DNA from 3 places in the Paraburkholderia unamae genome. Region 1 is predicted to be linked to each of the others. Evidence: predicted binding sites of a transcription regulator. Region 1 holds the regulator's gene; each other region holds the start of a gene.
What was found. Region 1 encodes LexA, which represses DNA repair genes until DNA is damaged. Its sites were predicted from a motif close to ACTGTATNNNNATACAGT; they were not measured.
Positions count from the first base shown of each region.

Region 2: a site for LexA is predicted at 2,849-2,866, ahead of recA (recombinase RecA). Genes of this name have one in related genera too.
Region 3: a site for LexA is predicted at 1,490-1,507, ahead of C7402_RS14715 (ATP-dependent helicase). Genes of this name have one in related genera too.

Region 1 covers NZ_QEOB01000027.1:86,476-91,360, forward strand. The annotation lists gene cysT (sulfate ABC transporter permease subunit CysT) at 1-733, opposite strand, end outside; gene C7402_RS38370 (sulfate ABC transporter substrate-binding protein) at 896-1,957, opposite strand; gene lexA (transcriptional repressor LexA) at 2,230-2,880, shown strand; gene C7402_RS38380 (hypothetical protein) at 2,924-3,301, shown strand; gene C7402_RS38385 (DUF2939 domain-containing protein) at 3,449-4,123, shown strand; gene C7402_RS38390 (universal stress protein) at 4,240-4,710, opposite strand.
Region 2 covers NZ_QEOB01000014.1:160,514-165,398, forward strand. The annotation lists gene C7402_RS27815 (DUF2889 domain-containing protein) at 1-600, opposite strand, end outside; gene recX (recombination regulator RecX) at 719-1,507, opposite strand; gene recA (recombinase RecA) at 1,693-2,769, opposite strand; gene C7402_RS27830 (response regulator transcription factor) at 3,007-3,765, shown strand; gene C7402_RS27835 (sensor histidine kinase) at 3,778-4,885, shown strand, end outside.
Region 3 covers NZ_QEOB01000006.1:200,753-205,637, reverse strand. The annotation lists gene C7402_RS14730 (MATE family efflux transporter) at 1-76, opposite strand, end outside; gene C7402_RS14725 (RNA-binding S4 domain-containing protein) at 252-473, opposite strand; gene C7402_RS14720 (hypothetical protein) at 799-1,326, shown strand; gene C7402_RS14715 (ATP-dependent helicase) at 1,556-3,742, shown strand; gene C7402_RS14710 (DUF4088 family protein) at 3,782-4,543, opposite strand; gene C7402_RS14705 (AzlD domain-containing protein) at 4,677-4,885, opposite strand, start outside.

The DNA of each region.
Region 1 (4,885 bases):
GTTCGAGCTTCGTGATGATGAGCAGCGACGTGATCTCCGACTTCATCGGCACATTGCCGGCGATGAAGATGACCGATCCGTACTCGCCCAGCGCGCGCGCGAACGCGAGCGCGAAGCCGGTGAGGAGCGCCGGCAGCACCGAGGGCAGCACCACGCGGCGGAACGTGAGCCAGCGCGAGGCGCCCAGGCACGCGGCGGCCTCTTCCTGCTCGCGCTCGAAGTCCTCGAGCACAGGCTGCACCGTGCGCACGACAAACGGCAAGCCGATGAACGTCAGCGCGACGAGCACGCCGAGCGGCGTGAACGCGACCTTCAAGCCGAGCGGTTGCAGGTACTGGCCGATCCAGCCATTGCCCGCATACACTGCGGCCAGCGAAATGCCAGCCACGGAGGTGGGCAGCGCGAACGGCAGGTCGACGAGCGCGTCGATCACGCGCTTGAACGGGAACGTGTAGCGCACCAGCACCCACGCGAGCAGGAAACCGAACGCCGCGTTGATCAGCGCCGCGCCGAGCGCCGCCGTGAACGTGAGCCGGTACGACGCGATCACGCGCGGCGACCACACGGCACGCACGAACTGGCTCCAGTCGAGCGTGGCCGTCTTGAGGAAGGTGGCGGCAAGCGGAATGAGCACCACGAGGCTCAGGTAAGCCACCGTGATGCCGAGCGTTATGCCGAAGCCCGGCAGCGCGCTGGGCTTGCGTAATCGAAACGTCGATTGAAACGTCGTCATGCTCATCGTCCAGACATGGGTTGCGCGCTTCCTGTGCTCCGGAGCGGCGCCGAAAAGCGCGCCCTTGGGCGCGCTTCATTGTTATGCGGTCGGATTGTTGCCGGATCCCGACCGGTACTGCATTCGATGCTGTCTGCCTAACTGCGTGCCTAACTGCGTGCCTTACTGCGGCTGGTAGATCGAGTCGAACACGCCGCCATCTGCGAAATGCGTCTTCTGCGCGTTGGTCCAGCCGCCGAACGTGTCGTCCACCGTATAGAGCTTCAGCTTCGGAAACTTCGCGGTGAGCGCAGCCGGCACCTTGTTCGAACGCGGACGGTAGAAGTTCTTCGCCGCGATCTCCTGGCCCTCTTCGCTATAGAGGAACTGCAAGTACGCTTCGGCCTGCTTGCGCGTGCCCTTCTTGTCGACGACCTTGTCCACCACGGCGACCGGCGGCTCAGCCAGAATGCTCACCGAAGGCACCACGATCTCGAACTTCTCCGGGCCGAACTCCTTGAGCGAGAGGAACGCTTCGTTTTCCCATGCGATCAGCACGTCGCCGATATCGCGCTGCACGAAGCTCGTCGTCGCGCCGCGCGCGCCCGAATCGAGCACGCCCGCATTCTTGTAGAGCTTCGTGACGAACTCCTTCGCCTTCTGCTCGTTGCCGCCCGGCTGGTGCAGCGCATACGCCCACGCCGCGAGATAGTTCCAGCGCGCGCCACCCGAGGTCTTCGGATTCGGCGTGACGATCGACACGCCCGGCTTGGTCAGGTCGTCCCAGTCCTTGATGTGCTTGGGGTTGCCCTTGCGCACGAGGAACACGATGGTCGACGTGTACGGCGACGCGTTGTCGGGCAGGCGCTTTTGCCAGTCCTTCGCGACGATGCCCTTGTTGGCGAGCGCGTCGATGTCCCAGGCGAGCGCCAGCGTCACGACATCGGCTTGCAGGCCGTCAAGCACCGAGCGCGCCTGCGCGCCCGAGCCGCCGTGCGACTGCTTGATGGTGAGCGTTTCGCCCGTTTTGGCCTTCCACTGCTTGATGAAGGCCTCGTTGATGTCCTGGTACAGCTCGCGGGTCGGATCGTAGGAGACGTTGAGCAGCGACGTATCCGCGTGAGCCGTTGCGGGCGCCATCGCCGCGATGCCTGCGAACGACGCCGCGAGAGGCGCCACGCCGATCACCAGTTTTGCCGCCAGCGTCTTCAGCCAGCCCCCGCGCCCCGTATTGGTCGTGCCCATCTATCTGTTCTCCGTTCTCGTGTGTGGTTTTCAGCTATCGATGGAGGCCAGTCTAGCGATCCGCTTACATCATTAAAAATAATGTTTCTTCATTCTTTAATACGCAAAAGTGGTAAGGACAGAGGAAGTCGCTGTCACAGCACGATTTCGTCCGTGTCAACGCGGGAAAACGGCGTCATGGCAACGCCCGGATGACGAACTTCAAGTAACACTTGAAAAGCGGCGAATACTGTATAAAAATACAGTTACCTGTTCAAACATACAGTGGCGCCATGACCAAACTCACCGCACGACAGCAGCAGGTTTTCGATCTGGTTCGCCGGGCGATCGAGCGCACGGGCTTCCCGCCCACACGCGCCGAAATCGCGGCGGAACTCGGCTTCAGCTCGGCCAACTCGGCCGAGGAGCACCTGCGCGCACTGGCGCGCAAGGGCGTGATCGAACTGGCTGCGGGCGCCTCGCGCGGCATCCGCCTCATGCCGGGGCCCGACGACCTGCCGCACCAGTTCACGCTGCCGCACGCCAGCATCATGCAGCTCTCGCTGCCGCTCGTCGGCCGGGTCGCGGCGGGCAGCCCGATCCTCGCGCAGGAGCACATCTCGCAGAACTACATGTGCGACCCGGCGCTCTTCTCGAGCCGGCCGGACTATCTCCTGAAGGTGCGCGGCCTCTCCATGCGCGACGCCGGCATATTCGACGGCGACCTGCTCGCCGTGCAGAAGAAAAGCGAGGCGAAGGACGGCCAGATCATCGTGGCGCGTCTGGGCGACGACGTCACCGTCAAACGCCTGAAGCGCCGCCCGAACGGCGTCGAGCTGATCGCCGAGAACCCCGACTACGAGAACATTTTCGTCGAGGCCGGCAGCGCGGATTTCGCGCTGGAAGGCATTGCAGTCGGCCTGATTCGCCCTACCGAATTCTGATAAATCCGCTTGCGCGCCCTGCGCGCATTCTCTGGAGAGAGCCATGGAACGCCTTGCCCGCTTGCTGCCCTTCCGTCAATTCGGCCGTCTGCGCCACCTGCGTGGAGTCGCCTCGTGCGCGGTTCGCGAAGTGCGCGCCACAACTGCCGCACTGAACGGCTCGCTCTTCGAAGACACCCCCGAGATGGTGGCGGCCAGTGCGGCCGACCTGCCCGCGCTGCCCTCGGCGCAACCGGCGTTCGCGCGCGTCTCGCTCAACAGCACGATCAACACCGAGCAGCCCATGCGCCGGGCGCCCGTGCGCGTCTACCAAGGCCCGTCGCGGCTCATCCTGGTCGGTACGGTGGACGCCGTATGCCGCGCAATCGACCGCTGCATCGCCGAGCAGCAAAGCGATCTGCCTGGGGCGCTCGCGAAATAAGCGCTCACCCGGCGCCACAATGCAATAAGCGGCAACAAGGGGCCACAAGCGGCACCAAGGCCTTTCTGACGTAAAAAGGGGCAGTGTCGGGGATCGTTTTCGCCGGATTGCGGTCAACACCGTGTTTGAACGATTTGTCCGAATTTGATGACGGAATCCCTGACGCCCCCACGTAAATCCCGAGACTGGAAGAAGCCCGTCGCCATCACGGTCGCGGTTGCCGTGTTTGTGGCCGCGCTCGGCTACGCCTACGCGTCGCCCTATATCGCGGTGAATCGCATGAAGGCTGCTGCCGACGCGCGCGACGCCGCCACGCTCAATCAGTACGTCGATTACCCGGCGCTGCGCGTGAGCCTCAAGCAGCAGGTTGGCGAAATGCTGCGAGAGCGCATTCATGCGGAGCACAGCAGCAATCCGCTGCTGATTCTCGGCGCCGTGATCGGTGCGGCGCTGATCGGGCCGCTCGTGGATGCCTATGCCACGCCGGAGGGCGTCGCCGCGCTACTGAGCGGCATGCCGCCCACGGGCAAGCCCGGCGAGCGTCCTCACGCGCCGCCGCCGCAGGAGGCGGGTTCGCAGTCGGCCCCCGCTTCCGCAGCCGCCCCGGCCTCCCCACCCGCCCAGGCGGCTTCAGGCAATCCCGCGCCCGAAGCGCGGCCGGTCACCACGGCGGGTTATCGCAGCCTCAACGAGTTCGCGCTCACGTGGGATCGCAGCGCCACGGGCGAGCACTATGCCGCCATCTTGCAGCGTCATGGACTCTTCTCGTGGAAGCTCGCGTCGGTCGAGTTGAACGAGGGCAACGCCCCGAACCCGAACTGACCTGAACCACGGACCGGCACGCATGTGATGCGCCGCCGGGCCGGTTCGCGCCTGGCGGGCCCGCCGATCTCCCGATCGTCCGGGCCCGTGCTCGCGCTTTCCAGGTTTTCCGCGCGCTAGGCTGCGGCGGCTTGCTGCTTTTCCTCGGCGGCCGACGAGCACGCCACCAGAATGCTGCACGACACGCGGTCGAGCAGCGGCGTATTGCCCGCGCCCATCCACCAGCGCGAGAGCCCGGTGCGGCAGCGATGTCCCACGACCACGAGGTCGACCTGGAGCTCGTTGGCCAGGTTCGCAATTTCGTCGATCGGATGCCCGAACGCGAAATGCCCCTGGGCGTGCACGCCACGCTCGGTCAGCCAGTCAACGCCCTCCTGAAGGATTTCGCGGGCCGTTTCCTCAAAGCGGCCGCAGGCCACATCGGTGAGCAGGCCGGCGCTCTGGGCAATGGTCGAGCGCATGTCGACGACCGAGAGCAAGTGCGTTTCCGCTTGCAGATCGAGCGCAAGATCGGCGCCGCAACGCAATGCCTTGCGGCCTTCGCGCGAGCCGTCGTAACACAGCAGGATTTTTTTGTAGCTCGCCATATCGCTTCTCCCCGCCCGCGTGATTTGCAGGCTGTGCGATTCTCATGATGGTGCGCCGCAATTGCGCACGCAAGGGCTGGAAAACGCCAGGACGCCATCGTTAAGCGCCAGGCGTGCGGTACGTCACGCATGAATCTTGCGCGCCGCCAATGATTGCCGCGACAAGCATTCATGG
Region 2 (4,885 bases), on a different contig from region 1:
CACATGGCCATACCAGCGCGGATAAAACTGCTTCACCGCCTCCCCGTCGAACCGCAGCGCATGGCAGCGGCCAAGCTGGAAGGGCGGCTTTTCACCGGCGGCCTCATTGCCTCCGGCGGTCTTGCCGTGTTCCGGTCCGGGCTCTTCGCCCGGCGAGCCATTCGATGTATCCCACACCTCTCCGACGAACGCCTGGATTGCAGTGGTCGGCAATACGCCCAACATTTCTGTGAGATGCGTGCAGCCGACCGTGCCGGCGAGGAGCCGGCCCGCTTCGCGGCGGAAGTTCTGGAGGAGATTGAGCCCGATAAGGGCCCGATAGGCAGGATGAGCGTTCTGGCACTGACCGTCATAAGGCACCCAGTCGGACGACGCTTCTGCGTCGACGACGTTGAGCTTGCGATCGATCGTAATGCGCAGCCAGAGTTCATGGATCGGCAGACCATTGGGCCGGACACCGGCGGCGAGCGGCACGTCGCGTGGCTTGTGGTCGGTCAGGCACGCGTCGATGTCCCACAGGCCGTCTTCGCGCTCATACGCAACCGCCCGGATGGCGCGCTGGTGGCGCAACTGGCGGGGCACGGGCGGAGGAAGCGGCATGCTAAAGGTAAGACCGGATTGGAAAACCCCGTGATTTTAACATACCGGGTATTTGAGACAGCCGGGAACACACAGGCTGCTCATGGTCAAGCGCGCACGGCTTTTCGAGACGGTTGACTCAATTATCGGACCAGTCGTCCTCAATCCCCTTGAGGATCTTGCCGATGATCGACATCGAGAATCCGCGCGCCGCGAGAAAGCGCGCCTGGCGCGCGCGCTCGGCGGGCGTTTCGGGCAACTGGCCGTACTTCTTTTGCCAGACGGCGCGGGCGCGCACGAGTTCGGTCTCGCGCAGTTGCGTGCTGACCTCTTCGATGAGCGTCTCACCCACGGCGTGGCGCTTGAGTTCGCTCACGATACGCCCTGCCCCCACGCGCGCGGCGCGACGGTGCACGACGCTTTCGGCAAAGCGGGCGTCGGAGAGCCAGCCTTCGCGTTCGAGCGAATCGAGCAGCACTTCGAGTCCGTCGGCGTCTTCGGTGTACGGCATGAGCTTGCGCGAAAGTTCCGCGCGGCTGTATTCGCGGCGCGAGAGATAGCCAAGCGCGCGACCTTTGAGCGAGCGCTCGGGGCGCTGTCTGGCTGCCGATGATTTTTCGCGCGCGCTTTGCCGGGCAGCGCGCGTGACGGTGCTGCGCTCGTAGCGGTCGCCTTGGGGTTCGGCAGCCTCGTCCGGCTCGGCGGTCGGTGCATACAGCCGCTTTTTCAGCGATGTCTGCGAGGAAGAATCGAATGGCGGGCTCGACGAGGCTTCGTCGCCCGCGCCAAAGAAGGCTTCGAACGGCACTTCGAAGACTGCGCCGCCATCGTCGCTGAGATCGGCGGGCGAAGAGTCGGCCGCGCCAGAATGCGCAAAGCCGCGATCGCCCGCATGGGCGTCGCGGCTTGAACCGGCCGTTCGCGACATCGTAGACATCGTAGACATCGGCGACGATGCCGACGAAGGCGAAATTCGTGATTCGGCACGCAAGTTCGCCTGCTCGCCAGACTGCGAGGACGTGGAGGACGTCGAAGACGCCGCCGGGGACGGCGGCGCCGAAGCAGACCCGCCCTTGCGCATCAGCTTGCCTTGTCTACGAGAGCCTGGAGAACTTACTCTTCGTCAGCGATCTCGACTTCGCCGGAGTCTTTGACGCCGTCGGGCATCGCACTCACGCCGAGCGATTCGCGAATACGGTTTTCGATCTCACGGGCGATGTCCGGATTCTCACGCAGGAATTCGCGTGCGTTGTCCTTGCCCTGGCCAATGCGCTCGCCGTTATAGCTGTACCACGCACCCGCCTTGTCGACGATCTTGGCCTGCACGCCGAGGTCGATGACTTCGCCCTGACGCGAAATGCCTTCGCCGTAAAGAATGTCGAACACGGCTTCGCGGAACGGCGGCGCAACCTTGTTCTTCACGACCTTCACGCGCGTTTCGCTGCCGATGACTTCGTCGTTCTTCTTGATCGAGCCGATACGGCGAATGTCCAGACGCACCGATGCGTAGAACTTGAGCGCGTTGCCACCCGTGGTGGTTTCCGGGTTGCCGAACATCACGCCGATCTTCATGCGAATCTGGTTGATGAAGATCACCATGCAGTTCGTCTTCTTGATCGTGCCGGTGAGCTTGCGCAGCGCCTGCGACATCAGACGCGCTTGCAGACCCGGCAGCGAGTCGCCCATTTCGCCTTCGATTTCGGCCTTCGGCACGAGCGCCGCGACCGAGTCGATCACGATCATGTCGATCGAGCCCGAGCGCACGAGTGCGTCGGCGATTTCGAGCGCCTGCTCGCCCGTGTCCGGCTGCGAGATGAGCAGTTCAGGCACGTTCACGCCGAGCTTGGAAGCGTATTGCACGTCGAGCGCGTGTTCCGCGTCGATGAACGCCGCCGTGCCGCCGATCTTCTGCAATTCGGCGATCACTTGCAGCGTGAGCGTGGTCTTGCCCGACGATTCCGGACCGTAGATCTCGACCACGCGGCCGCGCGGCAGACCGCCCACGCCGAGTGCGATGTCGAGACCGAGCGAACCGGTGGAGACCACCTGGATGTCCTCGACCGCGTCGCCGTCGCCGAGTCGCATGATCGACCCTTTGCCGAACTGCTTTTCGATCTGCGCGAGCGCGGCGGCCAGCGCCTTGCTCTTTTCAGCAGTCAGCCCAGCCGAGCCTTTCTTGCTATCTTCCATGAATCGTCCTTTGCTATGATGAACGGCGTCTCGTGACCATGCGCACGCCTTATTCGGGCTAATGCACACGAACGCAGACACTGTATAAAAAAACAGTGGTTTTGGCAAGCCCTTCCGGCTAACCAGAACCGTGAATTTCGGGAGACCGCCCCGCGTCGGCTGGCCGCGCCTTCAAAGGTACGGTGCGGCGCGGGCGCTACGAGGCTCACCAGAGCTCGAAGGCGACGCTGGCGCAACATGCGAATCCTCATTGCCGAAGACGACAGCATACTCGCGGACGGGCTCGTCCGATCACTCCGCCAATCGGGCTATGCCGTTGATCACGTGCGTAGCGGCGTGGATGCCGATACGGCCTTGTCGATGCAGTCGTTCGACCTTTTAATCCTCGATCTGGGCCTGCCGAAAATGCCGGGCCTCGAAGTGCTGCGCCGTTTGCGCGCGCGCAATTCCAACCTGCCCGTGCTGATCCTCACCGCCGCCGACAGCGTGGACGAGCGCGTGAAAGGCCTCGACCTCGGCGCCGACGACTACATGGCCAAGCCCTTCGCGCTCAACGAGCTCGAAGCGCGCGTGCGCGCCCTCACGCGGCGCGGCGCGGGCGGCGGGCCGACCATGGTGCACCATGGGGCGCTGTCGTTCGACCAGGTGGGTCGCATCGCGCGCATCCACGACCAGGTGCTCGATCTTTCGGCGCGCGAACTCGGCGTGCTCGAAGTGCTGCTCCAGCGCATCGGGCGGCTCGTTTCGAAGGAACAGCTCGTCGATCACCTGTGCGAATGGGGCGAGGAAGTCAGCAACAACGCGATCGAAGTCTACGTGCACCGGCTGCGCAAAAAACTCGAAGCGGGCGGCGTGCGCATCGTGACCGTGCGCGGGCTCGGCTACTGCCTCGAAAAAGAAGCGAAGGAAGCGCAGACCGGCGCAGCCTCGTCGCGCGCCGCGGCCGCCGCGCCCGAGGCTGCGCCGGCCATGCCCGCCAGCCACTACTTCAAGTAAGAGGGAGCGACGATGGCCGGGCGTCCTGCCGCCGCGCGCTCCGCGCCGCCCCACGGCGCTGCGGGCGCTGCCGGTGAAGACGCGTCGGGCGCCTCGGCATCCGGCGCCGACGCCCTCGACGACGAAGCGCGCGACGCCCGCTACGCCAACCCGTTCGCCCCGCCCGACGAAACCGAAGCCGTTGCCGAGGCGCGCCCGCGCTCGCTCTTCGGCGAAATTCTCGACTGGATGCTCGCGCCGCTGCTGCTGCTCTGGCCGATGAGCATCGCGGTCACCTATCTCGTGGCGAAGTCCATCGCCAACGGCCCCTTCGACCGCGCACTCGAAACCGACGCCTACGTGCTCGCGCGCCAGATCCATCCGGTCAACGGCGTGGCCGAGCTGACGCTGCCCGCCTCCACGCGCGACTTCCTGCGCGCCGACAATGTGGACAGCGTGTACTACCAGGTGCTGGGCAGCCGCGGCGAGCTGGTGGGCGGCGACCGCGACATGCCGCTGCCGCACGACGACGACCGCCCGCCGCCGGGCGTCGTGGAGTTTCGCGACGACACGCTGCACGGCATCGACATCCGCGTCGCCTATACGACGGTGGAGCCGACGCATGCGGGCGCCGCCGACCGGCAAGGTCAACCCGTGCTCGTACAGGTGGCCGAAACGCTCGACAAGCGCCGCCAGCTCGCCAACGACATCATCAAGGGGGTGATCCTGCCGCAGTTCGTGATCCTGCCGCTCGCCATCCTGCTCGTGTGGTTCGGACTCTCGCGCGGCCTTGCGCCCCTGCACGCGCTGCAATCGAATATCCGCATGCGCCGCCCCGACGACCTCTCGCCGCTCGAAGCGCGCCGCGCGCCGCCCGAGATCGAGCCGCTCGTCACCTCGTTCAACGACCTGCTCACGCGGCTCGAACAGAACATGGAGCTGCAAAAGCGCTTCATCGCCGACGCCGCGCATCAGATGAAAACCCCGCTCGCGGGCCTGCGCACCCAGGCCGAGCTGGCGCTGCGCCAGGACGCACCCGCCGAGGTGCACCGCTCGCTCGAGCAGATCGCAACGAGTTCCGAGCACGCCGCGCGGCTCGTCACGCAGTTGCTCGCGCTCGCGCGGGCGGAAAACCGCATGA
Region 3 (4,885 bases), on a different contig from region 1:
GGGCGGTGTCGGCGGCGTGACGGCGCAGCGTGGGCGATGTGGAAACGGCGCGGCCGGAAAGCGTGGTTCGGGTCATGAAAAACAAGCGGCGCGAGATACGCGCCGCAAGGCTCTGAGTACGGTTGTCTGTCGAAACTGAAAGCTTATTGCGCGGCGGTCGCGTTGTCGATCCGCGCGCTCAAATACGGTGCATGGGTGTCGCTTGCGCGCAATTCCGGTCGGGCGCTTTGATGGGCGCATCGATCGGCACTTTAATCCGGCTCTTTGATGGCAATGCGCGTGTCGCCGAGCAGCACGACCTGGCCCGCGCGGATCTTGCAGGTCTTGCGCAGTTCGACCTCGCCGTCCACTTTCACCGCGCCCGAGGCGACGACCTGCTTGGCCGAGCCGCCGCTGTCCGCGAGGCCGGTGATCTTCAGGAGGTTGTGCAGTTCGACGTAGTCGCCGGTGAGCGTGAAATCGAGATTGGGCATGGCGGATCGGCATTCAGATGCGCGCGGGAGGCGCGCGAAGGGTGAGCATCATAAGCGATCGCCGGCTTGCCGCGGCCCTCTGTGGCGTACACGCTGCTGTCACATCTCGGGGCCAGATGTTATGAATTCGTCAGAAAGTGCAACGTTGAGTAACGTTGCGGGACCGCGCGGCGATCTTCAGACCAAAATGGTTTCACCCGGATCGACAGCGCCGCCCAACCTTGCTCATTCGTTTTACCGGGCGGCTACATCGAGCGGGGGCGCGGCTGTAGCGGACCTGTTCGCCGCAACCGAGCCTTCGGAACCACTGCAACGAGGATACGCCATGACCCAGATTCGCAAACTGCTGACCGCTACCGCCGCTTTTGCCACCGTGACCACGGCCGCCGTGTTCGCGCAGGGTGCGTTTGCCCAAACTGCGACCCAGGGTGCGGCACAGGCCGGCGGCGGGGCGCCCGCGCTGGCACCTTCCGCCGCACCGGCGATGGCGCCGGGCCAGATGGGCGGCCAGGCACCCAGCCAGGCGCCGGCCGCTGCCGGTATCGCGCAACCCGCGCCCGCGCCGCAGAACCTGACGGCGCCGCAGTCAGCCGACCCGCTGGTGCAAAAGCGCAACGCGAACGCGGCGGCGAACGCCGAGTACCGCAGCGCCAAAAAGTCGGCGAATGCGGAGTACGGCGACGCGAAGAAGCAGGCGAAGTCGCAGTACAAGGCCCAGGTGCAGGACGCCAAGATCATCCACAAGGCCGACCGTCAGGCCAACGACTCGGAGATGAAAGACCAGATGATGAACGGCATGTCGGCCCAGCAGCAGGGCGGCCAGGTCCAGCAGGCTCCGCAGTCCTCGCAGTAAGCGACTGATGGCGGGACCGTCGGGACTGTTGGGAGCAGAAACGGTGGCGGCGTCCGGCAACGGGCGCCGCCGCTTCGTTTTTCGGCGCACGCTTTCGGGCCGGCGCCGAAGTTGTCGCTAAATATCGCCAGATCGCCGCAGAATCAGGCGCTTGCGGATGCGGGGTGTATGGATATACAGTGTGCGTCGCCCCGTCCGATTCGCCACGTTCACTGTTCCTGCGCCCGCCGTGTCCACTGTTTCCCTCGCCGATCCCTCGTCCGCCTCCGTCTCTGTCGCCGGCGACGACGTTGCCAGGCCAGGCGCCGATACGGCCAACGCCGTTTCCGCGTGGCTCGCCAAGCTCAACGACGCGCAGCGCGAAGCGGTCGAGCACGGCGGCGAAGCGGGCTACGCGCCGGGCTCGGCGCTACCGGGGCCGCTGCTCGTGATCGCGGGGGCGGGGTCGGGCAAGACCAATACGCTCGCGCACCGCGTCGCGCATCTGATCGCGAACGGCGCCGATCCGCACCGCATCTTGCTGCTCACGTTCTCGCGCCGCGCCGCGCAGGAGATGACGCGCCGCGTCGCGCGCATCGCCGCCGGCGTGCCGGGCGTGGCCGCAACGCTTGCGCAGGGGCTCACCTGGGCGGGCACGTTTCACGGCGTGGGCGCGCGCCTCTTGCGCGAATACGCGGATCACATCGGCCTTTCACCGGCGTTCACGATCAACGATCGCGAGGATTCCGCCGATCTCATGAACCTCGTGCGCCACGAACTGGGTTTCTCGGCGAAGGAAAAGCGCTTTCCGTCGAAGTCCACGTGTCTTGCGATCTATTCGCGCGCGGTCAACACGGGCGACTCGCTCGCGAACGTGCTCAACCGCTCGTTCTCGTGGTGCCTCGAATGGGAACCGCAGTTGCGCGTGCTGTTCGCCTCGTACGTGGACGCCAAGCAGAAGCAGAACGTTCTCGACTACGACGACCTGCTGCTCTACTGGGCGCACATGGCCGCCGAGCCTGCGATTGCCGCCGATCTCGCGGGACGCTTCGACCATATCCTCGTCGACGAATATCAGGACACCAATCGGCTTCAGGCGTCGATCCTGCTCGCACTCAAGCCCGACGGCCGCGGCCTGACCGTGGTCGGCGACGACGCCCAGGCGATTTACTCGTTTCGCGGCGCGACCGTGCGCAACATTCTCGATTTTCCGGCGCAGTTCGACCCGCCCGCGCGTCAGGTGACGCTGGAGCGCAACTACCGGTCGACCGCGCCGATTCTCGCGGCGTCGAACGCCGTAATCGACGCGGCTGCCGAGCGCTTCACGAAGAACCTCTGGACCGATCGCCCTTCGCAGCAGCGCCCGCGACTCGTGACGGTCGCCGACGAGGCCACTCAGGCGCGCTACGTCGTCGAGCAAATCCTCGAGGCGCGCGAAGCGGGCATGAAGCTCAAGCAGCAAGCCGTGCTGTTTCGCGCCGCGCACCACAGCGCAACGCTCGAAATCGAGCTGGCGCGGCGCAATATCCCGTTCGTTAAATTCGGCGGACTGCGCTTTCTGGACGCCGCGCATGTGAAGGACGTGCTGGCGGTGCTGCGCTGGGCGGAAAACCCGCTCGACCGCGTGGCGGGCTTTCGCGTCACGCAATTGCTGCCGGGTGTGGGGCCCGCCAACGCCGCGCGCCTGCTCGACCAGGTGGCCGCCTGCACGGGCGCGTATCGCGCCGCCGAGGCGCTCGCGGCCTTCGCGCCGCCGCCGCGCGCGGCCGAGGACTGGCCCGCGTTCGCCTCGCTCGTCGACAGCCTTGCCATGCGCGCCACGCCGTGGCCCGCCGAATTCGAGCGCGTGCGGCGCTGGTACGAGCCGCATCTCGAACGCAATCATGAGGACGCCCAGGTGCGTCTCGCCGATCTGTTGCAGATGGAGAGCATTGCGAGCACCTACGCGTCGCGCGAGCGCTTTCTCACCGAACTCACGCTCGATCCGCCCGACGCCACGAGCGCCGAATCCGCCGATCCGCTGCTCGACGAGGACTATCTGATCCTCTCGACGATCCATTCGGCGAAAGGGCAGGAGTGGCGCAATGTGTTCGTGCTCAACGGCGTGGACGGCTGCATTCCGTCCGACCTCGGCGCGGGCAGCGACGAGGAACTGGAGGAAGAGCGGCGTCTGCTCTACGTGGCGATGACGCGTGCGAAGGAGGATCTGCACATCGTCGTGCCGCAGCGTTTTTACGTGCACAACCAGGTGGCGTCGGGCGACCGGCACGTGTGGGCGTCGCGCACGCGCTTCATCGCCACGCCCATGCTGCCGCTGTTCGAATCGCGCGCGTGGCCGCCCGCGCCCGTGGCGAGTGCGCCGAGCGCGACGGGGCTCGCCGCCGCCGCGCAGGCGAAAGTCGAGATTGCCGCGAAGCTCAGGAAGATGTGGGATTAGGCGTGCGGCGCGCCGCCCGCGAGGCGGGCGCGCCGGCGCTCAGTGCCGCTGCTCGCGCGCCGCGGTCCGCTGCGGCGGCATGAAGAAGTTGCGCAGCCATGCGGCGAGGCGCGTGAACACGTCGTCGGGTTCTTCGACGAAGATTTCGGGCTTGAGCAGCCGCAGGTACTCCATGATCTGCTGCGCTTCCTGCTTCTGGAACGCGCCGTGCGTGATGCCGAGCCGCAGCAGCCCGCGCAGTTCGCCCAGCCGCTCGCGCGCGGCGCTGCCGCTTGCCTGCTCGCAACCGATCTTGGCCTCGTACACGCGCTGGCGCAGCGACTCCGAAAGCCGCCAGGCGGGCGTCTGCATCGACTCTTCGAGCGCCTGGATGTCTTGCACGCTCGACTTGATCTGCGCCGCGAGCGGGTCGACGAGCGAGGCGTCGCCCTGGGCTTCGTTCACGATGGCCGCCGCCCAGTCGCGGCATTGCTTCGAGAGTTCGTCGGGCGTCCACTCGGGCCGCGACGCGACGCCAAAGCCGAATTCGCTTGCCTGACGCATCAGGATCGAGACGACTTCGGGAAATTCCTTGTCGAGCGTGCGCTTGGCCCACGCGTACTGGCCGCCCTGGAGCAGCCGCTGCACGGCGTGCTCGGTGAGCGGCGTCATGTTGTCGAGCAGTTTCGCGCGCAGGTAGTCCTCGAACGACGGCGTGGCGAACTGCGGGTCGAGCTTGACCGAGACGCGCAGGAACGCGTCGAAGTCCTTGCGCAGCGACGCAAGCGTTTCTTCTTTCAGATTGAGGGTGATCTGCCCCATTGTGGTTGCCCCGGTGTAATCCTTATCCCTTCTCATGCGCTCGCGCCGTTCGAGCACAGGCCCGCCAGAGCAGGCCTTGACGGGTTTATCGGCGGGACGGGCCGAAACTTGAGCGCACCTGCCGGGGAACGCCTCAGCGCAGGACGACGCCTTGCCAGAGGAAGAACACGCCGAGCCCCACCGCAATGGTGAGGAGCGGGCGCTTCGTGAGTGCGCTCACGACGATGGCCGCGAGCGCGCCGACGAGCTGCGGGTTGCGCCAGGTGAGCTCCGCGCCCTGGCCGTGGGGCGAGACGGCCATCGGCACGATGATGGCCGTGAGCACCGTGACGGGCACGAAGC